One region of the Trichococcus shcherbakoviae genome, then DNA from elsewhere that is predicted to be linked to it. Evidence: riboswitches for the same ligand, from Rfam matches in the RefSeq annotation. Region 1 holds a riboswitch; the other holds the start of a gene.
What was found. Region 1 has a riboswitch for S-adenosylmethionine ahead of metK (methionine adenosyltransferase). Riboswitches for the same ligand answer to the same signal wherever they lie in the genome.
Positions count from the first base shown of each region.

Region 1 (5,150 bases):
CTTTCCATCTTTGGATTAACTTTAAAAATATAACACAAGCCGTCAAATAGTCTACTGACTGGACAAAAATCATGATAAAATGGTTGTTGAGGTGAAAGTATTGACAAATCAATTTTTATACAGTGACACAAATAAACGTTACCATACATGGAATTATCATCTGCAACAACACTTTGGTGAAAAGATATTCAAAGTCGCCATCGACGGCGGTTTTGATTGCCCGAATCGCGACGGCACCGTCGCACACGGCGGCTGCACCTTCTGCACCGTATCAGGATCCGGTGATTTCGCTCAAGACCGAGTCGATCCACTGCCTGTCCAATTACGCAAAGGCATCGACATGATGCACAAAAAATGGCCGAATGTGAAAAGCTATATCGCCTACTTCCAGAACTTCACCAATACGCACGCCCCGGTGGATATCCTGCGCCATCGCTATGAACAGGTCGTCAACGAAGACGGTGTGGTTGGCATCATGATCGCGACGCGTCCGGATTGCCTGCCACCAGAAACGATCGCGTATTTGGCGGAACTGAACAAACGCTATTATATTTGGGTGGAATTGGGACTTCAGACCATCCATGAGGAAACAAGCAAAATCATCAACCGCGCTCATTCTTATGATACCTACCTTAAAGCAGTCGAAGAACTGCGTGCGCATAATATACCGGTATGTACCCACCTGATCAATGGGCTTCCGGGAGAAACCCATGAAATGATGATGGAGAGCGTCAACCGCGTCATCCTGGATTCGGATATTCAAGGCATCAAGATCCATTTGCTCCATTTGATGAAAAACACCAAAATGCTTCGGGACTATCATCAAGGCAGGCTACGGTTGCTGGAGAAAGACGAATATGTTGAACTTGTCTGCGATCAGCTCGAAGTCATTCCGCAAGAAATCGTCATCCACCGCATCACGGGAGATGCTCCGCGTGACACCCTTGTCGGACCGATGTGGAGCCTCAAAAAGTGGGAAGTGCTGAACGCAATCGATCATGAGTTGGAACGACGCAATACTTATCAAGGGATCCACAGCATCAGGAATATGGTTGAGGAACATGTTGTTGCACCCAGTGGATTCCAGTCATAAATTTCTGAAGGAAAGCGTTCCGAAAATACAAATATAATGGATATAAGCACAAAAAAACTGCAAACAAGTTGCAGTTTTTTTGTGCTTACTATTATTTGTCAGCTTGGACATATGCTAGCAAAGCTTCTGTTTTATCCGTCTTCTCCCAAGTGAAGTCAGCATCTTCACGCCCAAAATGTCCGTAAGCCGCTGTCTTTTTAAAGATCGGGCGACGCAGATCCAACATTTTAATGATGCCTGCTGGTGTCAAGTTGAAGTTTTTGCGTACCGCTTCTATCAAAGTGGCTTCTGGATATTCGCCTGTACCGAACGTGTCGATCGCAATCGATACAGGTTCAGCCACGCCGATCGCATATGCCAATTGGATTTCGCATTTTGTCGCTAACCCAGCGGCAACAATGTTCTTCGCGATGTAACGGGCCGCATAACTTGCAGAACGGTCAACTTTTGTAGCATCCTTACCTGAGAAAGCACCGCCACCATGACGCGCATACCCACCATAAGTGTCAACGATGATTTTTCTTCCTGTCAGACCGGAATCACCTTTAGGTCCGCCGATAACGAAGCGTCCTGTAGGATTGATGAAGTATTTTGTGTCAGCATCCAATAATGAGTCGTCGATGACCGCATGGATGACATGCTCCAAAATATCTTTTTTCAATTGTTCCAACGTGACATTCTCATCATGTTGCGTGCTCAAAACGATTGTGTCCACACGTTTCGGTTTGCCGTTCTCATCGTATTCCACGGTAACTTGCGTTTTCCCGTCCGGTCTTAAGTATTCCAAAGTACCGTCTTTACGGACTTCAGATAGACGTTTCGCTAACTTATGACTAAGTGAAATAGGCAAAGGCATCAGTTCGTCCGTTTCGTTGATCGCAAAACCGAACATCAAACCTTGATCCCCTGCACCGATTTCATTGTAATCAGTAGTCACCAGCTCTCTACGTTCCAATGATTCGTTGACGCCGATTGCGATATCGTCGGATTGTTCATCCAATGATACCATCACAGCTAAATTATCCGCATCAAAACCAAATTTACCACGTGTATAACCAATTTCAGTTACAGTATCGCGGACAATCTGTTGGATGTTTACGTATGCGCTTGTCGTGATCTCACCAAAGACAACTACCAGTCCTGTAGTGACAATCGTTTCGCAAGCAACACGCGCATTTGGATCAGCAGCCAACAGTGTATCCAAAATTGCATCGCTGATCTGATCAGCAATTTTATCCGGATGACCTTCCGTTACTGACTCTGAAGTAAATAATCTTTTTTCTACCATTTTTCATTCCCCCATTTTTTGGTTACAAGGCGTCTTCACATATTGTGAATCCTATCGGGATATTGCAATTAGCCTCTGAAAAGCAACATACCTAATATACGCTATCATCGTCGAAAAAGCAACAAAAAATAAAAGAATTTCATCTTTGTGTCACGGATTATGCCCACAAAAATACGAATCGAGACTTTTACGGTTCGCTTTTGCCCCGTCAGCAGCTTGACATCGCAATGACGTTAACCTATGATGAATTTGCGCAATATGTATGAGTTGACACACTAATTGTACCCATTAATGAAGAAGGAAGAGATTATGCTGACAATCAAGAAACAATTCCTGCACCTGATGACCCACACCTTTTTGGCGATGCTGACAGCCCCTTTGACGCTGCTTCTTTTCGGAGCATGGAGAGGAATGACATTCAACGGACCCAACTTTCTGCTGCTTTTCATGCTTTATCTATTTCTGATGTTTACCCATGCCCTCGAAAGGCTCCTTTCAAAGAGTGAACAATCCGGCTCCAAACTTCCCTATAAAATGATTTTATTTTTCGGGATTCTCTCGATCGGAACATTGACCATCATTTTCTCTTTATCGAACCTGATCTTGGTTGCCATTCTTTTGCTGTACTTTGTTTATTCGATCTTACAATTTTATCCGTACAGTATGTCAAATACTTTTTACGAAATACTGCTGAGACCTTTCTTTAAGACACTGATTCTTTCATCTGTATCCTTCTTTTCTCAGGCAAACTTTATCCCACTTCAGCTGCAATACGAATTGCTTCCATTGGCCCTATTCCATATCTTTGGTTTGATACAAATTCAGGTCAAGAATACTGCGGGCAGCGATCGCCCAATGACTTATTATCAACAACTGCTTATGAAACACTCAAAATCTTTGAAGATGACTTCCTTCCTGCTTGCCTATGCGACAGCAATCTTTCAAATATTGAATCTCAGCAGCTCGCTATGGGCCATCAGCGTATTCGGATTGTCCGCTCTACTGGTCTTTCCTTTATTCAAAAGAAGATTTCATGGCACACTCAGAATTGAACAATATCTGGCCAACTACAGTTTTCTTTTCACGCTGGGCTATTCCTTACTATTTTTGGTCTAACAGAAACAGGCAGCTGCACCCGTCGAATTGACCGGTGCAACTGCCTGTTTACGTATAAGAAAAAAGCACTCAAAAGAGTGCTTTGCAGTGATGATCCGTACGGGAATCGAACCCGTGTTACCGCCGTGAAAGGGCGGTGTCTTAACCGCTTGACCAACGGACCATAGAAATAGTACAAATGGGCCTAAATGGACTCGAACCATCGACCTCACGCTTATCAGGCGTGCGCTCTAACCAGCTGAGCTATAGGCCCTTCAAAAGCGCATGATGCGAATTGGATTCGCAATAGCAGATCCTCATTCAACTGAAATCAGAATCAATTGCGGGGACAGGACTTGAACCTGTGACCTCCGGGTTATGAGCCCGGCGAGCTGCCAACTGCTCCACCCCGCGATAATTTTATTATGACCTAAGGGTCATGACAATGATCCGTACGGGAATCGAACCCGTGTTACCGCCGTGAAAGGGCGGTGTCTTAACCGCTGACCATGCTTTTATTCTTTTGATAAAGCTACGGAGAAGGAGGGATTTGAACCCTGCGCTCTAACCAGCTGAGCTATAGGCTCTAACCAGCTGAGCTATAGGCCCTTCTTAAAAAAAGCGGGTGAGGAGAATCGAACTCCCGACATCAGCTTGGAAGGCTGGGGTTTTACCACTAAACTACACCCGCATGGCGGCTCCGACGGGATTTGAACCCGCGATCTCCTGCGTGACAGGCAGGCATGTTGACCCCTACACCACGGAACCATGCGTTAAAAAGAAAAAAATTGCGGGGACAGGACTTGAACCTGTGACCTCCGGGTTATGAGCCCGGCGAGCTGCCAACTGCTCCACCCCGCGATAATAATAAGGAAAGACTGTGAGCTTACGCTCAAGTGTATCATGTCTGTACTGTCGCTAAAGCGCCAACACCCATGACAAAGGAGGATAAGGGATTCGAACCCTTGCGCGCTTTTACACGCCTGACGGTTTTCAAGACCGTTCCCTTCAGCCGGACTTGGGTAATCCTCCATAAGCTGATAATTTTTTTCATGGACCTTGCAGGACTCGAACCTGCGACCGGACGGTTATGAGCCGTCTGCTCTAACCAACTGAGCTAAAGGTCCGAAGCAAGGCATAATAGCGGCGAAGGGGGTCGAACCCATGACCTTCCGGGTATGAACCGGATGCTCTAGCCATCTGAGCTACACCGCCAAAAAAAAAAATGGAGCCTAGCGGGATCGAACCGCTGACCTCCTGCGTGCAAGGCAGGCGCTCTCCCAGCTGAGCTAAGGCCCCATAATTTCAGTGATCGGGAAGACAGGATTCGAACCTGCGACCCCTTGGTCCCAAACCAAGTGCTCTACCAAGCTGAGCTACTTCCCGTTGTATTTTATTAATGCACCCAACAGGAGTCGAACCTGTAACCGCTTGATTCGTAGTCAAGTACTCTATCCAATTGAGCTATGGGTGCCTAAATGCCGAGAATCGGAATCGAACCGATACGGTGATCACTCACCGCAGGATTTTAAGTCCTGTGCGTCTGCCAGTTCCGCCACCCCGGCATGTTACTGTTTGTTGCAATCATAAGGTCTGGCATAGTCCTTATGAAAGCGGAAGACGGGGTTCGAACCCGCGACCCCCACCTTGGCAAGGTGATGTTCTACCACTGAA
Region 1 covers NZ_OY762653.1:358,650-363,799, forward strand. The annotation lists gene mnmL (tRNA modification radical SAM protein MnmL/YtqA) at 101-1,093, shown strand; gene metK (methionine adenosyltransferase) at 1,185-2,381, opposite strand; SMK box riboswitch at 2,379-2,454, opposite strand; gene ACKPBX_RS01615 (hypothetical protein) at 2,691-3,497, shown strand; tRNA gene ACKPBX_RS01620 (tRNA-Glu) at 3,589-3,660, opposite strand; tRNA gene ACKPBX_RS01625 (tRNA-Ile) at 3,677-3,750, opposite strand; tRNA gene ACKPBX_RS01630 (tRNA-Met) at 3,818-3,890, opposite strand; tRNA gene ACKPBX_RS01635 (tRNA-Glu) at 3,926-3,986, opposite strand; tRNA gene ACKPBX_RS01640 (tRNA-Gly) at 4,097-4,167, opposite strand; tRNA gene ACKPBX_RS01645 (tRNA-Asp) at 4,169-4,244, opposite strand; tRNA gene ACKPBX_RS01650 (tRNA-Met) at 4,265-4,337, opposite strand; tRNA gene ACKPBX_RS01655 (tRNA-Ser) at 4,419-4,508, opposite strand; tRNA gene ACKPBX_RS01660 (tRNA-Ile) at 4,530-4,603, opposite strand; tRNA gene ACKPBX_RS01665 (tRNA-Met) at 4,618-4,691, opposite strand; tRNA gene ACKPBX_RS01670 (tRNA-Ala) at 4,703-4,775, opposite strand; tRNA gene ACKPBX_RS01675 (tRNA-Pro) at 4,789-4,862, opposite strand; tRNA gene ACKPBX_RS01680 (tRNA-Arg) at 4,877-4,950, opposite strand; tRNA gene ACKPBX_RS01685 (tRNA-Leu) at 4,956-5,041, opposite strand; tRNA gene ACKPBX_RS01690 (tRNA-Gly) at 5,089-5,150, opposite strand, start outside.

Region 2 (5,150 bases), 300 kb from region 1:
AGAAACCAGGTAAGTTTTTTTTTATTTATATGTGTTAGGAGGTAATTCGTTGACAAATACATCGGGAGGCGATATATTATATATAACGATACATGATATATCGGAAGGGGAGATATGTGATGGGGGCACCACTGACGGAATCGATGTTTTACATCCTGCTTTCTTTGCTGCAGCCGAACCACGGTTACGGCATCATGCAACAGGTTGAGGAGCTGACGAAGGGCAGGGTCGCTCTGGGAGCAGGTACGCTGTATGGCGCATTGAATACGCTGTTGGAGAAAAAATGGATCATGTTGCACAGCCAGGACGACCAATCCCGCAAAAAGAAGGAATATCTGATCACGGCACTTGGAAAAGAAGTTCTGAATGAGGAAATCGCCAGACTGGGCGAACTTTTCGAAAACGGCAGAAAGGCGATGGAAAATGATGAAAAAATTTAGGCTCTACTACGACAAAGATAAGGAAGAAGCATTCCTGAATGAGATGTCCGCAAAAGGCTACGCCATGAAACGTTTTTTCTTGGGATTGTATACTTTCGAAAAATGCCAGCCGGGGGAATATACCTACCGGGTGGATCTGATCAGCGATAAGACGGTCGAGCAACGCAATGAACTTTACGATCTGATACGTGACTCCGGCGGGGAACTTGTGCAGACTTGGGGAATATGGGCAATCTTCCGGAAAAAAGGGAACTTTGAATTGTATACGGATCCGGAAAGCCAAATCAAACAATTCGAACGCATCCGTAAGATATTTATCCGATTGGCCATTGTGGAATTCCTGCTTTCCATCCCGCAGTGGTACAATTCAATCCAAACAAAGGAGCCGATGCTCCTATTCATGTCTTTGCTTTTGACAATGCTTGCATTGGTTTTCCTGAAGCAGGCTATGGCATGCAGCAAGAAAATCGACGAGCTCCATAATTTGACTTGATGATTGTTTGACAGAGACCGATTCCTGCTTATCCTGAAAATAAGGTTGCTTACAATTTTACTCTTGTGCTATGATGGCGTAGTGCATTCATTAAATTTTAATTAAATTAGAATGAAGAAACATGTCATTATTTATTTTGGAGGGTAATTATGGATAAAGCATTAATTTTTATGGCGATGGCAGGCTATATGTCGATCATCATCGGTATCGGTTTTTATTACTACAAGCGGTCGAACGAAAGTTCCGATAATTTCTTCTTGGGCGGACGCAGTCTGGGCCCTTGGGTCGCCGCAATCAGTGCGGGAGCTTCGGACATGAGCGGTTGGCTCTTGATGGGACTTCCGGGCGTAGCTTATTGGTCAGGATTGTCAGACGCATTCTGGACAGCAATCGGCTTGGCACTGGGAACAGCGCTGAACTGGATCATCGTCTCAAAACGGTTGCGTCATTATTCCGAATCAGCGGAAGCAATCACGTTGCCGGAATTCTTCAGCAATCGATTCCATGAGGACAAGCGCGTTATTTTGACGGTATCATCGACGTTCATTTTCGTCTTCTTTTCCGTCTATGCAGCCAGCTGTTTTGTGACGGTAGGCAAGCTCTTCGCAACCTTGTTCGAAGTGCCTTACATCCCTGTGATGATTGCCGGAGCGGTGTTCGTCGTGTTCTACACGTTCATCGGCGGATTTTTGGCGGAGAGTGTCTCCGACTTTATGCAGGGCATCATCATGATTGCGGCTTTGGCTGTAGTTTTGGTCGGAGGCGTATTGCATGCAGGGGGTCCGGGAGCGGTCATCGATAACCTGAAAGGCATCCCCGGATTTTTGGATTTCTTCGGTATCGCGACACCGACATTGGTCGATGGGGTGCAACAGGCTGACGGCGCGATGGCTGCCTTTGGACCTGCAGGCAAATACGGGCTGATCACAATTGCTTCCAGCATGGCTTGGGGTCTCGGCTATTTTGGTATGCCGCAAGTGTTGTTGCGTTTTATGGCTATCCGTTCTGCTGAAGATATCAAACAATCACGCCGCATCGGCATCATTTGGTCGACCCTTTCCTTGACCGCTGCCGTCCTGATCGGTCTGATCGGGCGCGCGATGTTCCCGATGGCGTTGACGACAGCAGCAACTTCGGAAACAATTTTCATCGAAATGGCGACACTGTTGTTCCCGCCGCTATTGGCCGGAATCGTCATGTCAGGCATTTTGGCAGCTACTATCAGTTCTGCGGATTCATATCTGCTGATTGCCGCAAGTGCTTTTTCAAAAAATATCTACAAAGGCGTATTGCGCAAGGATGCATCCGATCAGCAAATCATGGCAATGACGCGGATGATCTTGATTGTTTTGGCAATCGTAGGCATCATCATCGCATTGGATGAGAACTCCGTCATCTTCACGATCGTATCTTTCGCCTGGGCGGGCTTCGGTGCGACATTCGGACCGTTGATGCTGTTCTCCTTATTCTGGAAAAAAACAACGCGTCAAGGCGCTATCGCCGGTATGATGACAGGCGGAATCGCTGTTTTCATCTGGAAACTTCTGATTAAACCGATTGGCGGCGTGTTCGGCATCTACGAACTGTTGCCGGCATTCATCCTTTCCTGCGTGGCAATCGTGATCTTCTCCTTGATCGGGGAAAAACCGTCCGCTGCGATGGAAGAGGAGTTCGAAATGGTGAAAAGCCAGTCGAAAGCCTAAAAATAGTGCGCATAAAGAAACACAATCCATACGGGTTGTGTTTTTTTATGGCGTAGTGCCGGGTGTGCAAGTAAAATCCGATAACCAGACCTGATCTCCGGTGAATCGGGTTTTCACCGGAGGCCAACAGAAATCCGGACCGCAACTCCGACGAGGTGAGGTTCGCCGGAGGACAGGGGAGAAATCGACCTTCAACTCCGGTGAGGATCTTCTCGCCGGAGCAGGAATATAGGAAAGGCGAATACAACTTTTTCAGAATACGAGGGCGTTCACAGTGATTCATGAATGTTGCGAAACAACTGTTAAAGTATCGTTCGGAAAAACCGTTTGAAAAAAAATATAAATTTATGTCCAAAATCATTGACATATACAGTATATTTGTATAGAATTTAGCTTGCATAAATTGAATATCTCTTATTAATAGCCGTTGAGACGAGGGGTCGAAGATACGGTGGCAAACCAATCAATCTAATTTTTTTTCAGTACAGATTGATATTGGGTGCCCAACCTGAGCGTAGGATTATCCAAGTCCTATGAGCAATAAGAGGAAAAGCAGCTGATAGATATCGAAGCTTTCCTTTGGTTGGAGAGCTTTTTTTATGCCCATTTTTTATATCAAAGGGGGAAATCTATTTGGCTGAAAAGGTTTTATTCAATTCAGACACTTATTTGGAAGGTCATTCCGATAAAATTACTTACCAAATTTCTAACGTTAAAGCAAAAAATATTACACATATCAAAATGCCGCTTTTCGAAGCGCTTGTTAAATATGCGAAACAGGACGTTACGCCTTTCGATGTCCCTGGACATAAAATGGGTGCGCAGATGACGCCATTTAAAATGGCAGTCGGTGATATGACGATGCAGATGGATGTCAACTCCATGAAAGAATTGGACTTGTTGAGTCATCCGCAATCCGTCATAAAAGAAGCACAAGAATTGGCTGCAAAAGCATACAATGCCGATCAAGCCTTTTTCTTGGTGAACGGCACGACAGTTGGCATACAAGCGATGATCATGAGCGTTGTGGGACCGAACGATACAATCTTGGTTCCCCGCAACTGCCATAAATCAGTAATGAACGGGTTGATCCTGAGCGGCGCAAAGCCGATCTTCATCCAGCCCGAAATGGATTTGGCCTTCGGAATTTCCCATGGCATCTCCGTGGAACGCATCATCAAAGGCTTGGATGAAAATCCTAAAGCGAAAGCTCTTTTGGTCACTTATCCGACTTATTTCGGTTCTTTGAACGATTTGGAAACGATCTGTGATATCGCGCACGAACGCGGTGTTGTGGTCATCGTCGACAGTGCGCACGGAGCGCATTTGCCGTTCATGCCTGGAAAAATGAAGGATCCGATGAAAGCAGGAGCCGATGCGGTGACTTATTCCATGCACAAAACCGGCGGATCCTTGACGCAAAGTTCCTTGATGGTGATGCAAGGGGATCGCATTTCCGCTACAAAATTACAAAAAGTGCTGAACATGCTGCAATCGACCAGCGCGAATTACTTGTTGATGAGCTCCATCGATGCTGCACGCAGCGAATTGGCGATGTACGGCAAAGACCGCTACAAGAAATTGCGCCCGATCGTCAGCGAAGCGATTGAAGCGATCGAAGCATTCGGCGACTATGAAGTATTGAAATCCGACTACATCAAAGATAAATTCTACCAAACTTATGACTGGACTAAATTAGTGATCCGTGTAAATGATATCGGCCTGACCGGCTTCGAAGTCTACACGATCATGAAGGAAGAATATGGCATCCAATTGGAGCTGGCTGAAGGCTACGTCGTGATGGCAGTCATCAGCACAGCAGATACGCGCGAATCAATCGGAAGACTGGTTGATGCCTTGATGGATGTCCGCAGACGCTACAAAAAAGAAAGCCAACATTTCGATGCGCACGTGATGACTTGCAGCATCAACGAATTGGCTTGCAGCCCGCGCGACGCCTTTTATGCCGACAATGAAGTTGTCAGCATCGACGACGCGATCGGCCGCATCAGTGCCGACTCGATCATGATCTACCCGCCAGGAATTCCATTGATCATCCCTGGTGAAGTGATTTCTGAGGCAGTCGTGCAGCATTACCACTACTACAATGAAACCTTAGGCAATGTACTGACTGAGGAAAAAATGCCTCATCAGATCAAAGTCCTGAAAGACTAATTAATCGAATCAACAATAAATAGCATACAGTTGGAGGACGGCAGAAAGTGAAAAATAACATGAACATCCAGACCTTTATCGGCTGCGAATCTTCATTTGAAGAAGCATCTACCGTATTATTCGGGATCCCATTCGATGGAACAACCAGTTTCCGGCCAGGCACGCGTTTTGCCATGCAGGCGATCCGCCAAGATTCATTCGGCTTGGAAAGTTATTCCCCTTATTTGGATCGTGATCTGGAAGAAGAAGCCATCCATGATGGCGGAGATCTGGATCTGCCTTTCGGCAACACAGAGCGCGTATTGAGCGATATTGCAACCTATACAAAAGAAATATTGG
Region 2 covers NZ_OY762653.1:655,814-660,963, reverse strand. The annotation lists gene ACKPBX_RS03085 (PadR family transcriptional regulator) at 120-440, shown strand; gene ACKPBX_RS03080 (DUF2812 domain-containing protein) at 424-933, shown strand; gene putP (sodium/proline symporter PutP) at 1,083-2,636, shown strand; SAM riboswitch class I at 3,048-3,183, shown strand; gene ACKPBX_RS03070 (aminotransferase class I/II-fold pyridoxal phosphate-dependent enzyme) at 3,270-4,811, shown strand; gene speB (agmatinase) at 4,859-5,150, shown strand, end outside.
Region 2: linked by a shared signal. The riboswitch ahead of ACKPBX_RS03070 (aminotransferase class I/II-fold pyridoxal phosphate-dependent enzyme) and the one ahead of metK (methionine adenosyltransferase) in region 1 are both predicted to bind S-adenosylmethionine.